2 regions of the Shewanella sp. H8 genome follow, and region 2 is predicted to be linked to the other one. Evidence: predicted binding sites of a transcription regulator. Region 2 holds the regulator's gene; the other holds the start of a gene.

Region 1 (7,929 bases), 770 kb from region 2:
AGCAGTCGCGCAGAATTATTCGAAAAGGGTGACTGGCCAGCGAAGCAAGATGCCTGGACGGCAACTGAGCACTGGCAAGCTGCGTGGGACTCTCATGATAATGCGATGCCAGAAGCAATAATTGAACATATTCAGTGGCCTGCAGATGCTGTGGTGTATTTTTGTTATGAAAAGTACCAAATAGTTGAAACGCGTTGGGATGTGTTTGTGCGTAATTGGAAGTGCTTTTTATTTTTTGATGATGGTCCAATTCTTATCTCGCCAAAGCACAAGCAAGCATTGATGTTTCTACAGAATGGCCAATATAAATTAGGCGTTCGCGGTTAATTAATCAAACCTACGTTACGGTTGTTGACTCAATGGCCGATATTGTTGCCGTTTTTTTACAGCTTTTTTAGAGAGTTTATATGAAATTATTAGCTTCAATTGGTTTGAGCTTATCGTTAATGCTGCCTTTGTTGGCACAAGCTAGCACAATTGCAGATGTTGATGTAGCAGAACAAATGACTGCAGCAGAGCAACCATTAGTATTGAATGGTGCAGGGGTGCGCAGTAAGTTTTTCATGGATTTATATGTGGGTAGTTTGTACTTACCTAAAAAAGTGCAAACCTTAGATGATGTACTGGCACAGCCTATTGCTGTGATCCAGTTAACCATCACTTCTGGAATGATCTCTTCAAATAAAATGCGTAACGGCATAACAGAAGGATTTGATTCCGCTACCGACAATGACACGCATTTTATTGCCAAAGACATTGAACATTTTACACAGCTATTTGCTGATGAAATTGTTGAAGGTGATCAATTTACTTTTGTTACTCAAAAAGGTAAGGGCGTGACCAGCATAAAAAATGGTCAGGTTCAGGGTGAGATAGTGGGTGAGGCTTTTCGTCAGGCATTACTTAAGATTTGGTTAGGCGAAGGGGCTGCACAACAAAGTTTACGTGAAGCAATGCTAGGGAAAGCCTCTAACTAGTGTCGCTACGCTGCTAAGATTGTATAGTATCTAGCCGCGAAGCGTCCTAGATTCTAGGCTTTTAGCATGTTACAACAGTAATGAAGGGCGACTAGTGAGGTCGCAGTGCTAATTGATAAGTATTCGGCTGACAAATTAAGCTGAAAAGTCATTACCAAGCGTCGAAATAGTAGAGGTTTTACCTTTGCCATTATAGGTTAAACTTGATGCATTACGGCTGGCTTGCAGTGCTTGGGCAAATCGATTGAGACTGGCAATATTTAGCTCAATTAAACTGGCATTTTGGCTGTTTATATCTTTGCATTCTGCAAGAATAGTTCTAGCTTGTGCAACTTTTGCGATTAACTCTGGATCGGTGGAAAGGAGAGTGTGCTGAGGATGATTTGCTAATTTTTCGTCAGTAGTTTTCATGTTGAATAAACATTGAGTTTTGTCTTTAGAAAGTGCTAACAGTTTGTCTGCATCTTGTTTAGATAATGCCGATTTTTCTTCGGAAATAAGCTGCCTTAGCTGTACTAACGTCTTATTCTGGCTGTCTAATAACTCACGAAGTTCATCGTGAAGCAGTCCATTTGGCTGTTCATTTAGCTGTTCATTTAGTACGGTCATAAATTACTCTTAGGTTTTCTTAACTAACACTTCACTATAATGCAAGGTTGCACCTATTGTCTCTGTGTCGTTAAAACAAATTAAAGAGTAACGTTTAACGGTTACTCTTTATTAAACGATAAACTGCCTAGCTCTGCTTCAAAACTAGCAATATTCGCGGCTAGCTTTTCTGGATCGACTTTATAGCGTCCTTCAGAGATAGCTTGCTTTATTTCTGCGACCTTTTTTTGGTCGACTTCCGGTAACGATGCCATTTTAGTTTGCGCGCTCTGAAGCTGTTGAGCTTGAGAGGTAATGCTTACGGAATCTGTTTTAACTGGTGCAGCTGATTTTGGTGCTGCAGTCGTATTAGATTGCGAAGCAGACTGCATATCACGAGCAGTGCGCATTTGTGTATTGTTAGTAGTGTTATGCTTAATGTCAATTGCCATGGGAGGCTCCAGCGTAATGAATCAGGTTTTCCAAACAGGCTATCGACACCCCAGGAAAAAACTTTAGCTTTATTTTACATTCTTACTTCAACTTCGCCAACGCCAATTACCACTGCATCAAATTGTTTCTCTGTATTACTATTTTTGACTCTGATCACTTCACCAATGTTACCGTCTCGCAATGCTTCTCCAAGGGTTTTGATTTGAACATTAGCGGTTTTTGCATAAATAGAAACATTGTCACCTTTGCAAACAAAACACAGATTATTAGTAGTTATTGGCGAGTCTTTGCTAACACGACGCTTCACTCGTGAACCGATTAATGTAGACGTATTAGAAAAATATTGGCCTTTTAAATTATATTGGTCAACGTACATTACCTGTAAGCGATGTTGATCAATGATTTGATCTTTAGAAAGTAACTGATTAGCGACTACGACTGGATATTTTATTTCAACTCGAACTGAGATGTACATTTGCCATGGGTAGTCATAGTCAGGACTATCGCAGCTTATTTTTACCATATTATTACGGCTAATAGCTCTCTCACTGGCAAGTTCTACATTGATAGGTGGATAACATCGCGGCGGATTTATTCTACCTTCAAGATTTTGTGGGGTAATTTGGATTTTGGCTTTTGAGTCAGCCTCAATTTTTTTGGCGACAGTCTCTTTAGCTAATGCGTAAATGGTCGATAATGTAGGTGTTACTATCTCTTCACTAGCAAATACTGGCGAAAAAAAGGTTATTGAGCACAAAAAACATAAAAAAAATACTTTCATAATGAAGATACTAGCTTGTTTCGCCAGAATACACCTATACTTTGAAAAACGAAAAATATGCGAGTTATCTCGGCATATGTAAGAAGTTAAGAATAAAAGGTCTAAGGATATGATAATAGCATTATCCTTTCGTCAAAAAAGTGTCGGTTTATGGTGAGTATGAGTCAATGCTATTTAAAGCAAATTACATGCCCACTTTTAAATTCGATCAATTGATAAGTATTCGCTAGGTTGGTGATAGTTTATACTCAAGTTGAACTTGTCATCAGTAGCGAGATATATTAACCGTATTATGTTAAACCTAGGTTTACTATAATTTCAAAGCACAATTTATCCTTTTGGGTGACCGTTAACTACAAGGCTGTTTTATGTCGAGCATTTTAGAATCAGTAAATAAACGTACTCAACTTGTCGGGCAAAACAGACTAGAGTTGCTATTGTTTAGGCTTAATGGCCGCCAAAGATTTGGGATTAACGTGTTTAAAGTGAAAGAGGTATTGCAATGCCCACCACTGACAACGTTACCTAAATTAAACCGTTTTGTTAAAGGTGTTGCTCATATTCGTGGTGCAACCATTTCTGTTATCGATTTAAGTGCGGCAACAGGCGGACGTCCGCTGACATCGACCGAAAATTGTTTTATTATCATTTCAGAATATAACCGAAGCGTTCAAGGCTTTTTAGTGAGTTCTGTTGAACGTATTATCAACATGAACTGGGAAGCGATTATGCCTCCTCCACAAGGTTCTGGTCGTTCATCATATTTAACGGCTGTCACTGAAATAGAAGGTGAGTTGGTTGAGATTTTAGATGTTGAAAAAATTCTCGATGAAATTTCACCGGTTAAGACTTCGATCAGTAAAGAGGTCAATGAAACATTAACCATTGATAGAGATCAACATTATCATATTATGGTTATTGATGATTCAACAGTGGCTCGTAAACAAATTATTCGCTCATTAGAGTCCTTAAATCTACAAATTGATACAGCCAAAGATGGTAAGGAAGCGTTACTTAAACTGAAAAGTATAGCGACTGAAATGGATGATGTATCTGTTGAAATCCCGCTTATTATTTCTGATATTGAAATGCCAGAAATGGATGGTTATACACTAACTGCAGAAATTCGCGATGATCCAAAATTAAAGAACATAAAAGTAGTATTGCATACATCATTAAGTGGTGTGTTTAACCAAGCAATGGTAGAGAAAGTAGGGGCTAACGACTTTATTGCCAAGTTTAACCCTGATGAATTAGCCGCAGCGGTTAACAAACATTTGAGCTTATAAAGCCAATATTGATATTTTATCTCATAAGCTCGTATATTTAGGAAGATAATGTGACAGATAAATCACTTGCTGAAGCAGAGTACAATCAATTTAGGCTGTTTTTAGAACAGCATAGCGGTATTGTGTTAGGTGAGAATAAACAATATTTAGTGCGCAGTCGTTTAGCTCCACTGATGGGAAAGTATAATTTACCTTCTTTATCTGAGGTGGTTAAAAAGTCAATGAAACCGACAGAACGTCAATTACGCGCTGAAGTGATAGATGCAATGACGACAAATGAAACCTTATGGTTTCGAGACCGTTATCCATTTGAATTACTGCACAATACTCTGTTACCTGAGTACAGTAAGCTTGGTCGACCATTGAAAATATGGTCGGCGGCGTGCTCTTCTGGGCAAGAACCTTATTCTTTAGCCATGACTGTGTTGGAGTATCAGCAACGTAAACCTGGCGCTTTACCTGGGGGGGCTGCTATCCAGGCAACTGATTTATCACCTTCAATGTTAGACCGCTGCAAGAATGCTGAATATGATGGTTTAGCCCTAGCTCGCGGTTTGTCTGAAGAACGTAAACGTCAGTTTTTTGATACCTTGCCGTCAGGCAATATGAAAGTGAAAGATAATGTTAAGCGTTTAGTTAATTTTAGGGCCCACAATCTCCTTGAAAACTATAGTCTATTAGGCAAGTACGATATTATCTTTTGCCGTAATGTATTGATTTATTTTGGGCCAGAGGCAAAAGCTAAAATTTTGCGGCAATTTGCTGCCGCACTTAATCCAAAAGGGATTTTATTTTTAGGTGCGTCAGAATCTCTTGCGGGTTTGAGCGATGAATTTAATATGGTTCGTTGTAACCCTGGTATTTATTATCAAAAGAAAGTGTAGTTAAAATAATAGCTTAACCTAATTATCATGCCGGCATTCGTCGGTATGTTTGTTTTTATCTTTTTATTCGTAAAAAATTAATTATTGGCATAACCTTTGCTTTATTCCTATCAGTTAGCTGATGGAGGCAATTTTATGGCGATTAATTTCGATAATGCATTAGGTGTTCACCAATACTCGTTGGGCGTAAGAGCTCAAAGAGCAGAAGTTATTTCAAGTAATATCGCCAATGCCAATACTCCTCATTATAAAGCTAAAGATGTTGATTTTGCTTCTGCGATGCAAGCGGCAAGCTCACATCAGAAGGGCTTGAGTATGAGTAAAACCACAGATAAACATTTCGATTTAACGGCATTAAGCCAACAACATGTTCAATATCGTGTACCTACTCAAGCCGATACCGGTGATGGTAATACTGTCGACACGCAAAAAGAGCAAGCAGCATTTATGCAAAATGCGCTGGAATATCAAATGTCATTAGGGTTTCTTGAAAGTAAATTTTCTGGCATGACTAAAGCATTGCGGGGTGATTAATTATGAGTTTATTTAATATTTTAAATGTATCTGGCTCGGGTATGTCTGCGCAGTCTGTACGGTTGAACACCACCGCCAGTAATATTGCCAATGCAGATTCTGTGTCGAGTAGCGTAGATAAAACCTATCGTGCACGTCATCCCGTTTTTGAAGCCGAATTAATGAAAGCCAATAGCCAGCAAAATGACTCACCAGGAGTCACTGTTAAAGGCATTGTCGAAAGTGACAAACCATTGCAAAAAGAATATTCACCAGACCATCCAATGGCAGATAATGAGGGGTTTATCTACAAACCCAATGTTAATGTAATGGAAGAAATGGCAGATATGATTTCTGCATCACGCTCTTATCAAATGAATGTTCAAGTGGCTGATGCGACTAAGACTATGTTGCAACAAACACTAAGGATGGGTAAATAGTATGATTATTCAAGGAGGTAACAATGAGCCTCGTTAATGCTTACAGTCAGTCTTTACCGCAACAGTCCAGTAGTGCTTCTAACACAAGTGCTGCAACGAAAAGTTCGGTACAGACAAATACAACGACGACTACAACAGGTAATGTTTTTCTAGATAGCATCCGTCTACCAGAAGAAAGTGCGATACCTGAAGCTAATGATCAGATGTTAAAGCAAGAGGATTTTTTTGCTTTACTTAGTCAACAGTTGTCAATGCAGGATCCATTTGAGCCCGTTGACAATGACCAAATGATTGCGCAAATGGCATCATTCTCGACAGTCGATGGTATTTCAAATCTTAATGATGAAATTCTTAACCTTAATACTGTCATGAGCTCAAGCCAAGCATTACAAGCTTCAAGTTTAGTTGGACGTAAAGTGCTTATTCCTTCTGATACTGGCGCTATATCTACTGAAAGCCCTGAGATTAAAGCTGTGATCAGTACACCATCGGCAATCGAGTCTATTACGGTTAGGGTGGAAGATGAATCCGGCCAGCTTATTAAGAGTTTTACTGTTGATGGCAGTGAAGGCGGCAATGTTGATGTCACTTGGGATGGTTTAGATAAAAATGGCGAACCTGTTGAAGCAGGTAATTATGCCATTAAGGCCAGCGGTAAGGTGGATGGAACATCGGAAGATTTAGCGGTATCGACTTATGCCCATGTTGCCAGCGTGTCTTTAGGCACAACGGCAACAGGAGCCATTTTGAATTTGCGTGGAGTAGGCGGAATTAAGTTGTCTGACGTACTCGCAGTATCCGAAACATAGAGTATGACCAACAATAGATTATTGGTCGTATTTATAAATGAATTAATTGTGAGAGGTGAACTATGTCATTTAACATCGCACTCAGTGGTATCGCTGCCGCGCAAAAAGACTTAAATACTACCGCGAATAATATCGCTAACGTGAATACCGTCGGTTTTAAAGAATCTCGTGCAGAGTTTGCTGATGTGTATGCAAATTCAATTTTTGCAAACAGTAAAACAACAGTGGGTGGTGGTGTTACCACTACGCAAGTTGCCCAACAGTTTCATCAAGGTAGTTTACAATTTACCAGTAACTCGCTGGATATGGCGATAAGTGGTAGCGGATTTTTTGTTACTTCATCAGATTTAGATACACAGGATCTATCTTATACTAGAGCCGGTGCATTTAAAGTTGATTCAGATAATTATATGGTTGATTCTGCGGGTAATTTTTTACAAGGGTTCCCTGTGGATGACGATGGTAACTCCACATCGGTGAGTTTAACAACCACAGATCCGATCCAAATTCCGGATACTGCCGGTAGCCCAGTGCAAACAGAAAGTGTTGGCTTGCAGATGAACCTTAATGTGGGTGAAGATGCATTAGACCCAGCTAGTTTTGATCCGGATGATTCTGATACATTCAACAACTCTACTTCAGTAACCATTTATGATTCATTAGGTGAATCACATATTATGACCACCTACTTTATTAAACCTACCGCAGGTTCATATACAGGTGAAAGTAACTGGGTTGCTTTTTATGCGGTAGATGGTGAGCCAGTTGATGTTGCAACTGGTGCTGGTAGTTATGATACGGATATCGATGGTGATGGTACCGTTGATGGTGCTGGTACCGCATCAGCTACTAACCCAAGCGGCGTTGGTACATGGTCTGGTGCAGTGCTGAAATTTAACTCTACTGGTACTTATACTGGCAGTGACCCAGCTACGATTACCACTGAGGCACTCGGTACTGGTGGTGCAGAGGCTTTAGGCCCTGGAGCCGATGGTACTCAAACGCTTACAATAAGCTTTAATAACCCAACTCAGTATGCTTCTCCGTTTGAAGTGACTGAGTTAACTCAAGATGGTATTACCGTTGGTCGATTAACTAATGTTGGTATTGGTTCAGATGGTTTGATTACCGCCAGTTACAGCAATGGTTCAACGGTTCCGTTAGCACGGGTGGCATTAGTGCGTTTTGCTAACGA
Region 2 (7,929 bases):
GCGATTGAAGTCTGAAATACCGCGACAGAGCATTTCATATATTGGACTATAAGCGCTAGTGTATTAAAAACAGTGTGGCTAGACCTAAAAATGCAAATAAGCCAACTACATCTGTCACCGTGGTGAGTACCATGCCACCCGCCAGTGCAGGATCGATGTTTAACTTTTTCAACATTATTGGGATCGTGGCACCAGCAAAGCCGGCTACCGTCATATTAATCAGCATTGCACTGCCGATTAACCCGCCTAACACTATGTCATCTTTCCACAACCATACCGCAATAAATACCAATATAGACCACATTAAGCCGTTTAATAATCCAATACTTAATTCTTTACCTATCAACCAACGGGAGTTACTTTGACCAATATGTCCCAGTGCAATACCACGGATCACCAGTGCTAAGGTTTGATTACCGGCAACCCCACCCATACTTGGTACTATGGTCATTAAAATCGCAATGGTGGCAAATTGCTCTAAGGTACCTTCAAACATGTTGCTAACTGATGAGGCAAGCAGTGCAGCGAATAAGTTAATCATTAACCATAGAGAGCGTCTCAGGGTACTTTTAAGCACTGGGCCAAAGGTATCTTCATCATCATCCATCCCCGCCATGCCCATCATTGAATGTTCGGCATCTTCACGGATTACATCAATAATGTCATCGATAGTGATCCGTCCAAGCAATTTTGCTTGTTTGTCGACCACAGGAGCAGATATCCAATCGAGTCGTTCAAATTTCTGCGCTACGTCTTTATCAGACATTTCAACGGGAATGCTTTCTAGTTCGGTGTCCATAATACTGCGGACAGTTACACTGGGGTTACATGTTAATAAATCGACCAACCTTACTCCGCCTAATACATGATCTTGGCGGTCGACCACATATAAAGTATCGGTAGAGTCGGGGAGATTTCCTCGTTGACGTAAATAGCGTAATACCACTTCGATATTGACATCTGGTCGTAACGTGACGGTATCGGTATTCATGATACTGCCAGCGGTATCTTCAGGGTAACGCAGTGCTTGTTCAACTCGATCTCGGTCTTGGCTTTTCATCGACTTGAGTACTTTTTTGTAAACTGTGTCAGGTAAGCTACGAAGAATATAGGCGAGATCGTCGGTGTCCATGCCGATTGTGGCTTGAGCAAGCTTTTCTGGAGTCATGTTGCTAATAAGTGAATCCTTTAGCTCTTCACCTAATTCGTCTAGAATTTCGCCTGTATGTTGCTGGTCAATTAATTGCCATAGCACTTGTCTATTTTTTGGCGGAGATGATTCAAGAATAAGGGCGACATCATTAGGCGACATGGTATGTAACATGTTGCGAGCGTGGACAAACATACCGCTGTCGAGTGCTTGGGCAAGTTGATTGAGGCGTTGTTCGGTAATTTCATTGTCTAGGTACTCTTTACCCATATATCTACTTCCTATTCATTACACCGCAATCATTTGCTTCTCAGATTTTTCTGGCTCAAGGTTATTAGTTACAAAGTTGAAACCTATGCAATTAAAAATGAAATATCTGAAGGTTTCTGTTGGGCGAGTTTCTATATCGCCGTATTATTTAATTAAACAATAGAGGTGTGCTTTCCGGATATCAAGCAACACCGGAGGTTACTATAACGGGTATATTTTCGTCATCTTAAGCGTTAAATATTCACAGAGTAAAACAATACTTAATGTGATGGTATTGACTACTTGAGGTAAACATAAAGGCTATTCTTGTGAGGTGAATATGTAAATAATATTGTTGTGGCTATTGCGTTAGTATGAGGCTGAGGAGTTCAAGGCGCAACATCTAATATAGGCATATGGTTTGTGAGCATTAGAGAATAGAAGCTAGTGTTACTGACATATTTAGCGCTAATCTTACATTTTGCGACTCTCTATTGCCGAGCTGCTAAGCGTACAAATTTAGCAACATTCATCAAATTTGGCATTAATGAGATCGCACACTGCGCTTAGGGCCGCTTCTGCATCTGGTCCTTCAGCTGTCACTGTGATCATTTTTCCAATTCCACTTTCGAGCATTAACAACCCTAGGACACTTGCTGCACTGGCACTTTTTTCATCTTGAATTAAGGTTATATTGGCATCAAAATCAGCGACTAGAATGGCTAACTTTGTCGCTGCGCGGGCGTGTAAACCTAATTTGTTTGAAATACTAACTTGGCGTTCAAGTTTGATCATTGATTCGATCCTATTTTCACTTAGCTGTTACTGCCATTTAAATCCAATTCTCTGTGGCGAACATTCACTGTATGTTTACTGCCTTGTCTAAATCGTTTTGCCAATTGATCGACAATATACACTGAGCGATGTTGACCACCAGTACAGCCAATGGCGATAGTAAGGTAGCTGCGATTGTTACGTTCTAGGTGAGGCATCCAAGTTTCGAATAGGTTTTCAATTTGCCAGATAAACTTATTAACTAATGGCTGGCGCCCTAAAAACTCTTGTACAGGTTCGTCTAAACCAGTAAATGGACGCAGCTCTATTTCCCAGTGTGGGTTGGGCAAAAAGCGTACATCAAACATAAAGTCCGCTTCTGTCGGCATTCCGTGTTTAAAGCCAAAAGATTCAAAGTTAATCACTAACTCTTTATCAACACTGCCTAATAATATTTGCCTAACCTGGTCACTTAATTCGTAAATATTCAGTGCTGATGTATCAATATAATGGTCAACAATTTTTGCGATTGGTTCAAGTAAGCGTCCTTCTAGTTTGATCGCTTCTTGCAGTGAAATATGATTTTTAGATAGCGGATGTAATCGACGAGTTTCACTATAACGTTTGAGTAGAACTTTATCATTGGAGTTTAAAAAGAAGCTGATAATTTCAGTGTCGTGCTCAAGCAGGGCTAATTGATTTTGAAGCACTTTACTTTGCTCATCAATGTTGCGTACATCAACACTGATTGCCACTAAATCATTACTACCTTTGAGCTGTGCTAATAATGTGCCAATAAGAGCTAAAGGCAAATTATCAACACAATAATATCCTAGGTCTTCCAATACTCTTAAGGCTACTGATTTTCCTGAGCCTGAACGTCCTGATACTATGACAAGTTTCATGCAGTGATAACCTGATAAAGTTCTGTTGAGTCGTGAGTTTTACGAAGCTGTTTCAATATTTGCTTGTCACTTAGTTTTTGGGCCATGTTCGATAACGTGCTTAAGTGTTCTTGGCACTGATCTGCCGGCACTAATAAAGCAAATAACAGATCAACTGGTTGGTTATCGATTGCATCAAAGGCAATGGGTTCTTCACACTTAATAAATATGGCAATGGGCTGATCGATAGACGTCAATCGACCATGAGGTATCGCGATGCCATTTCCTATACCTGTGCTACCCACTTTCTCTCTCGCTAAAAGGCTTTCAAAAACCTCTTGCGAAGATAGGGGTGGGTACTGGGCAGCGACTAAGTTGCTGATGAGTTCCAGTACTTTTTTCTTACTGCCCGGGGTGGCACAGGTAGTGCACTCCGGTCGCAGAATGGTACAAAGTTCCATCGTTAGTGTTGTGTATACTTCTGTTGGTGTTTAATTACCTGACGGTTGAGCTTATCGATCAGGGCGTCTATTGCAGTATACATATCAGTACATTCTGACATGGCAAACATCACTATGCCATCTGTGATTTTACTGGCTTTTGATCTTTGTTGTAACTTTTATACATTGAGCGCAACGTTTGCATTATGGCTCTGATCGGAGTGTCGTTCAAGCTTTGAAAATTTATCATGAATATATTCCGTTGCCTTGTAGGTTATAAACTCTTACGTTGGTTAGACGGTGGAATCATCATTGCTTCACGATATTTTGCAATGGTACGACGAGCAACGTTTATGCCCTGTTCAGCCAGAAGTTGGGCCATTTTACTGTCACTCAGCGGTTTTTGCTGGTTTTCTGCAGCAACTAATTTTTTGATAAAAGCACGAATTGCAGTAGATGAACATTCACCGCCATCGTCAGTGCTGACATGGCTAGAGAAGAAGTATTTTAGTTCAAACAGTCCTCGTGGGGTGTGCATGTATTTTTGGGTAGTCACCCGTGAAATGGTTGATTCATGCATTTCTACAGCTTCAGCGATATCATTTAATACCATTGGTTTCATGGCTTCTTCGCCATATTCAAAGAAACCTTGTTGAAATTGTACAATGCAATTGGCCACTTTGAGTAATGTGTCGTTACGGCTTTCAATACTTTTAATAAACCATTTAGCTTCTTGCAAGTGGCCTCGAATAAATTGACTATCCGACGGATTTTTACTGCTTCGCGCCATGGCGGCGTATTGTTGATTAACGCCAATTTTTGGCATGTTGTCAGGATTTAACTCTACAACCCATCGGCCATTTTTCTTTAGTACCGTAACATCGGGTATGACGTATTCGTCATCTACGGCAGTAATTAATAAACCTGGACGAGGATTAAGTGACTGGATTAGGGTGATAGCGTCACGCAACTCGTTTTCTTTTAGCTTTGTTTTACGCATTAACAATCTAAAATCACGCCCGGCAATTAAATCTAAATAGTCTTTAATCAGCAGACGAGCATTATCAATATGGGGGGTTGTGTTGGCATATTGCGCTAATTGGATGAATAAGCACTCGCTTAAATCTCTAGCCGCTACACCAACAGGATCAAAGTGTTGAATGCGCTTTAATACGGCTTCAACTTCATCTAGTTCAACGGTTTCATCGCCCATTGCTTCGAGAATATCTTCGGTACTTTGGGTTAAATAACCTTGTTCATCAACAGCATCAATGATAGCGGTGGCAATTGCTAAATCGGTCTCAGAAAAGGGAGTAAGATTTTTTTGCCATTCTAAATGCTCATACAGACCTTCGGTGGTTTCACCTTGGAATGGCATGTCATCGTCGCGCATGCTCGCACTGCCTGAACCTGACATTGGGGAGGCGGTATACACTTCGTCCCATGTCGTATCCATGGCTAGATCATCCATGGTTTCTTTGGTTATAGACTCTGCAGTGTCAACTGTAGAGGTGTCTTTTTCTTTATTAACGCTGCTGTTGTCACTAAAGTCGGTATCAGCTTGGTCTCGATTTTCTTTTGCGGAGTTTTTTGCTTCTGAAAACTCATCTTCTATTTCAAGCAATGGGTTTGAATCCAATGCTTGTTGGATTTCTTGCTGTAGCTCCAATGACGATAATTGCAGTAAGCGAATAGCCTGCTGCAATTGTGGGGTCATGGTTAAGTGTTGACCCATTTTTAGTTGGAGTGACGCTTTCATTTACCGCTTATCCCTAGATGATTTCCATAAAAATGACAATCTAAAATACTGTATTGATTGTTACATACATCAATGACATTTAACGTTATTTAGTTAACGTTCAACAAAACGAGTTAGATAGTTTAAAAGACCCGTAACTTAACTATAGCTTGAATTGTTCACCTAAGTACACAGCTCGAACTTGTTGATTGCTCAATACTTCATCAGGTGTACCTTCAGCAATTAAATTACCTTGGCTAACAATATAGGCCCGCTCGCAAACATCTAACGTTTCACGAACATTATGGTCGGTAATTAATACCCCTAAACCGCGACTTTTCAGTTGTTGGATAATTTTTTTAATATCAATAACTGAAATAGGATCAACACCAGCAAAGGGTTCATCGAGTAAAATAAATTTTGGATTAGCAGCTAATGCGCGTGCAATCTCAACGCGACGACGTTCTCCACCCGACAACGACATGCCTTGATTATCGCGAATGTGGGTAATGTGGAATTCTTCTAGCAAATGCTCAAGTTGTTCAATTCGTTGGTCGTTGTTGAGCTCTTTGCGAGTTTGCAACACGGCCATAATATTGTCGTGTACAGTGAGCTTACGAAAAATGCTGGCTTCTTGCGGTAAATAACCAATACCTTTACGGGCTCGAAGATGCATTGGATCGGCGGTGAGATCGTCATTATCAATTAAGATCCGACCTTTATCGCTTTTTACTAAGCCGACAACCATATAAAATGTGGTTGTTTTACCCGCCCCATTAGGGCCTAAAAGACCCACTATCTGGCCAGTTTTAACCGTTAAACTAACATCTTTAACAACTTGACGAGCTTTATAGCTTTTAGCTAAATTTTCAGCGGTTAAGGTTATTTGGGTCATTGTTTGTTCTGCTTGTTAACAGGGATTTCAGGGAGTTTTTGCTTCGGCGCGGTTTCATCTTGGAAGTTTTCAGGTTGAATAATCGTGATGACCCGATCTTGTCCCTTACCTGTACTTTCAGCTATCAACTCTTGTGCATTGATATTGTACTTAATTTTGTTACCAGTAACTTGGCTTCCTGATTGCTCAAGCTTGGCATTGCCTATTAATGTGAGCGTGGTGCTGGCAAGATCATAAGTAATTTCGTCGGCACTGGCGGTACCTATTTGGCCGTCATCTAATTCTTGTGAAAACGTTGCCGGCGAACCAGTGGCGATAAGTCTTTTACTGGTGCTGTTTTCGGGGGTAAATGCCCGCAGCTGATCAGCATTGATATTAATCGAGCCTTGAACAATGGTAACCGGGCCATTAAAGACAATTTGATTGTTTTTAATGTCGGCAGACTGGCTTACTGCGGCAATTTTTAACTCCTGCATAAGATCACCTTGTTTAGCCATGGCAGGCAAACTCAGTAGGCAAAGTATGCTACTTAATAACATAACATTGGCGCGAGTGTGGAGACGATTAATGTGGCTCATATTTCCCTTCTACCTGGCTGAGTAGCGATAATTTTTGCGAATTCAAGTCTGCATGTAGGCCTAAGCCTTGAATAATAAACCCTTTTCCTTTGATATACACCATCTCCTGCGAGGTACCTATCATAGTGGTTAAATCCACAGTAATGGCTTGGGTGCTCAGTGATTGTAGGGGTTCTTCTATATCAATAGCATCAATAATAACATTATTTTCTAATATTACTTTGCTGGTATTTTTATTTAATCGTCCTCGGTCTGCACTTAATTGCCACTGTGCTTTACCATTTTCAGGATAAATGAGGTAGATAGGTTTGGTAAAGTGAGTGACGTCAGTAGAAGCATAATGTTCCATGTGCTCGGCACTGACTCGACTTTCTACAAAACCGAGTTGATTAAATTCAGTGGTTTGAAGGTTATTTGCAATAAAATCTGGACGCTCAATTCCGCGAACTTTCACGGCCTCCATTTCACTGCGCTTTATTTGTGCTTGCCAGTATAGTATTAAAGCAAGGCCAAAAAAAACTACAATACCTAGCGTGACTCTATTCATATACTCATACCATGAGCAGTGGCAAATTTATCTTGGCTTAATAGTAATAAGTCGGTCAGTTCACGTAGTGCACCGTGTCCGCCATTTAGGGTCGTTGTCATATGGCATTGTTGTTTTACAAACGGATGGCCATCACCGACACATACTGCTAGTCCTACGGCTTTCATCACGGGAAGATCAACCATGTCATCACCAATGTAAGCGACTTCGTCGGCGCTCACATTATACAAAGACATAAGTTGCTCAAAAGGTTCGGATTTATTGTCAATCCCCTGGTAAATATGCGTAATACCTAATGCCGTCATGCGGTTTTCTACTATTTTGGATTTACGCCCAGTGATCACAGCTACATGAAATCCACTTGTGATGATAGAACGCACTCCGTAGCCATCGCGAGTATGAAAGGCTTTCAGTTCTTCGCCAGCATTACTGAGGTAAATACGGCCATCGGAAAATACACCGTCGACGTCACAGATTAATAGTTTAATTTTTTGAGCGCGTAACCACACATCATTACTGATGGGACCGTATAATCCTTGGCGAAACGAGGTTGATTCTGACATGATTAAATGACTCCAGCTTTAACCATATCGAGCATATTTAATGCCCCGATCGGTTGGTGTTTTTCATTGACGACAATCAATCCGTTGATGCTTTTTTCATCCATAATTTGC

What was found. The regulator sigma-54, encoded in region 2, starts transcription at its own class of promoters, with help from an activator protein. The targets are predictions, from matches to a motif close to GTTGGCACGNNNNTNGNNT.
Region 1: the regulator sigma-54 is predicted to act here: its motif matches at 2,977-2,995, upstream of flgA (flagellar basal body P-ring formation chaperone FlgA).

The regions. Positions count from the first base shown of each region.
Region 1 is NZ_CP157213.1:3,040,692-3,048,620, reverse strand. It holds gene ABIS04_RS13200 (DUF2947 domain-containing protein) at 1-327, shown strand, start outside; gene ABIS04_RS13195 (chalcone isomerase family protein) at 408-977, shown strand; gene ABIS04_RS13190 (flagellar protein FlgN) at 1,113-1,586, opposite strand; gene flgM (flagellar biosynthesis anti-sigma factor FlgM) at 1,688-2,017, opposite strand; gene flgA (flagellar basal body P-ring formation chaperone FlgA) at 2,092-2,799, opposite strand; gene ABIS04_RS13175 (chemotaxis protein CheV) at 3,168-4,088, shown strand; gene ABIS04_RS13170 (protein-glutamate O-methyltransferase CheR) at 4,139-4,972, shown strand; gene flgB (flagellar basal body rod protein FlgB) at 5,108-5,506, shown strand; gene flgC (flagellar basal body rod protein FlgC) at 5,509-5,925, shown strand; gene flgD (flagellar hook assembly protein FlgD) at 5,949-6,734, shown strand; gene flgE (flagellar hook protein FlgE) at 6,797-7,929, shown strand, end outside.
Region 2 is NZ_CP157213.1:3,811,780-3,819,708, reverse strand. It holds gene mgtE (magnesium transporter) at 56-1,420, opposite strand; gene ABIS04_RS16645 (HPr family phosphocarrier protein) at 1,919-2,194, opposite strand; gene rapZ (RNase adapter RapZ) at 2,215-3,078, opposite strand; gene ptsN (PTS IIA-like nitrogen regulatory protein PtsN) at 3,075-3,518, opposite strand; partial or broken gene hpf (ribosome hibernation-promoting factor, HPF/YfiA family) at 3,521-3,775, opposite strand; gene ABIS04_RS16625 (RNA polymerase factor sigma-54) at 3,772-5,256, opposite strand; gene lptB (LPS export ABC transporter ATP-binding protein) at 5,399-6,130, opposite strand; gene lptA (lipopolysaccharide transport periplasmic protein LptA) at 6,127-6,708, opposite strand; gene lptC (LPS export ABC transporter periplasmic protein LptC) at 6,695-7,255, opposite strand; gene kdsC (3-deoxy-manno-octulosonate-8-phosphatase KdsC) at 7,252-7,818, opposite strand; gene ABIS04_RS16600 (KpsF/GutQ family sugar-phosphate isomerase) at 7,821-7,929, opposite strand, start outside.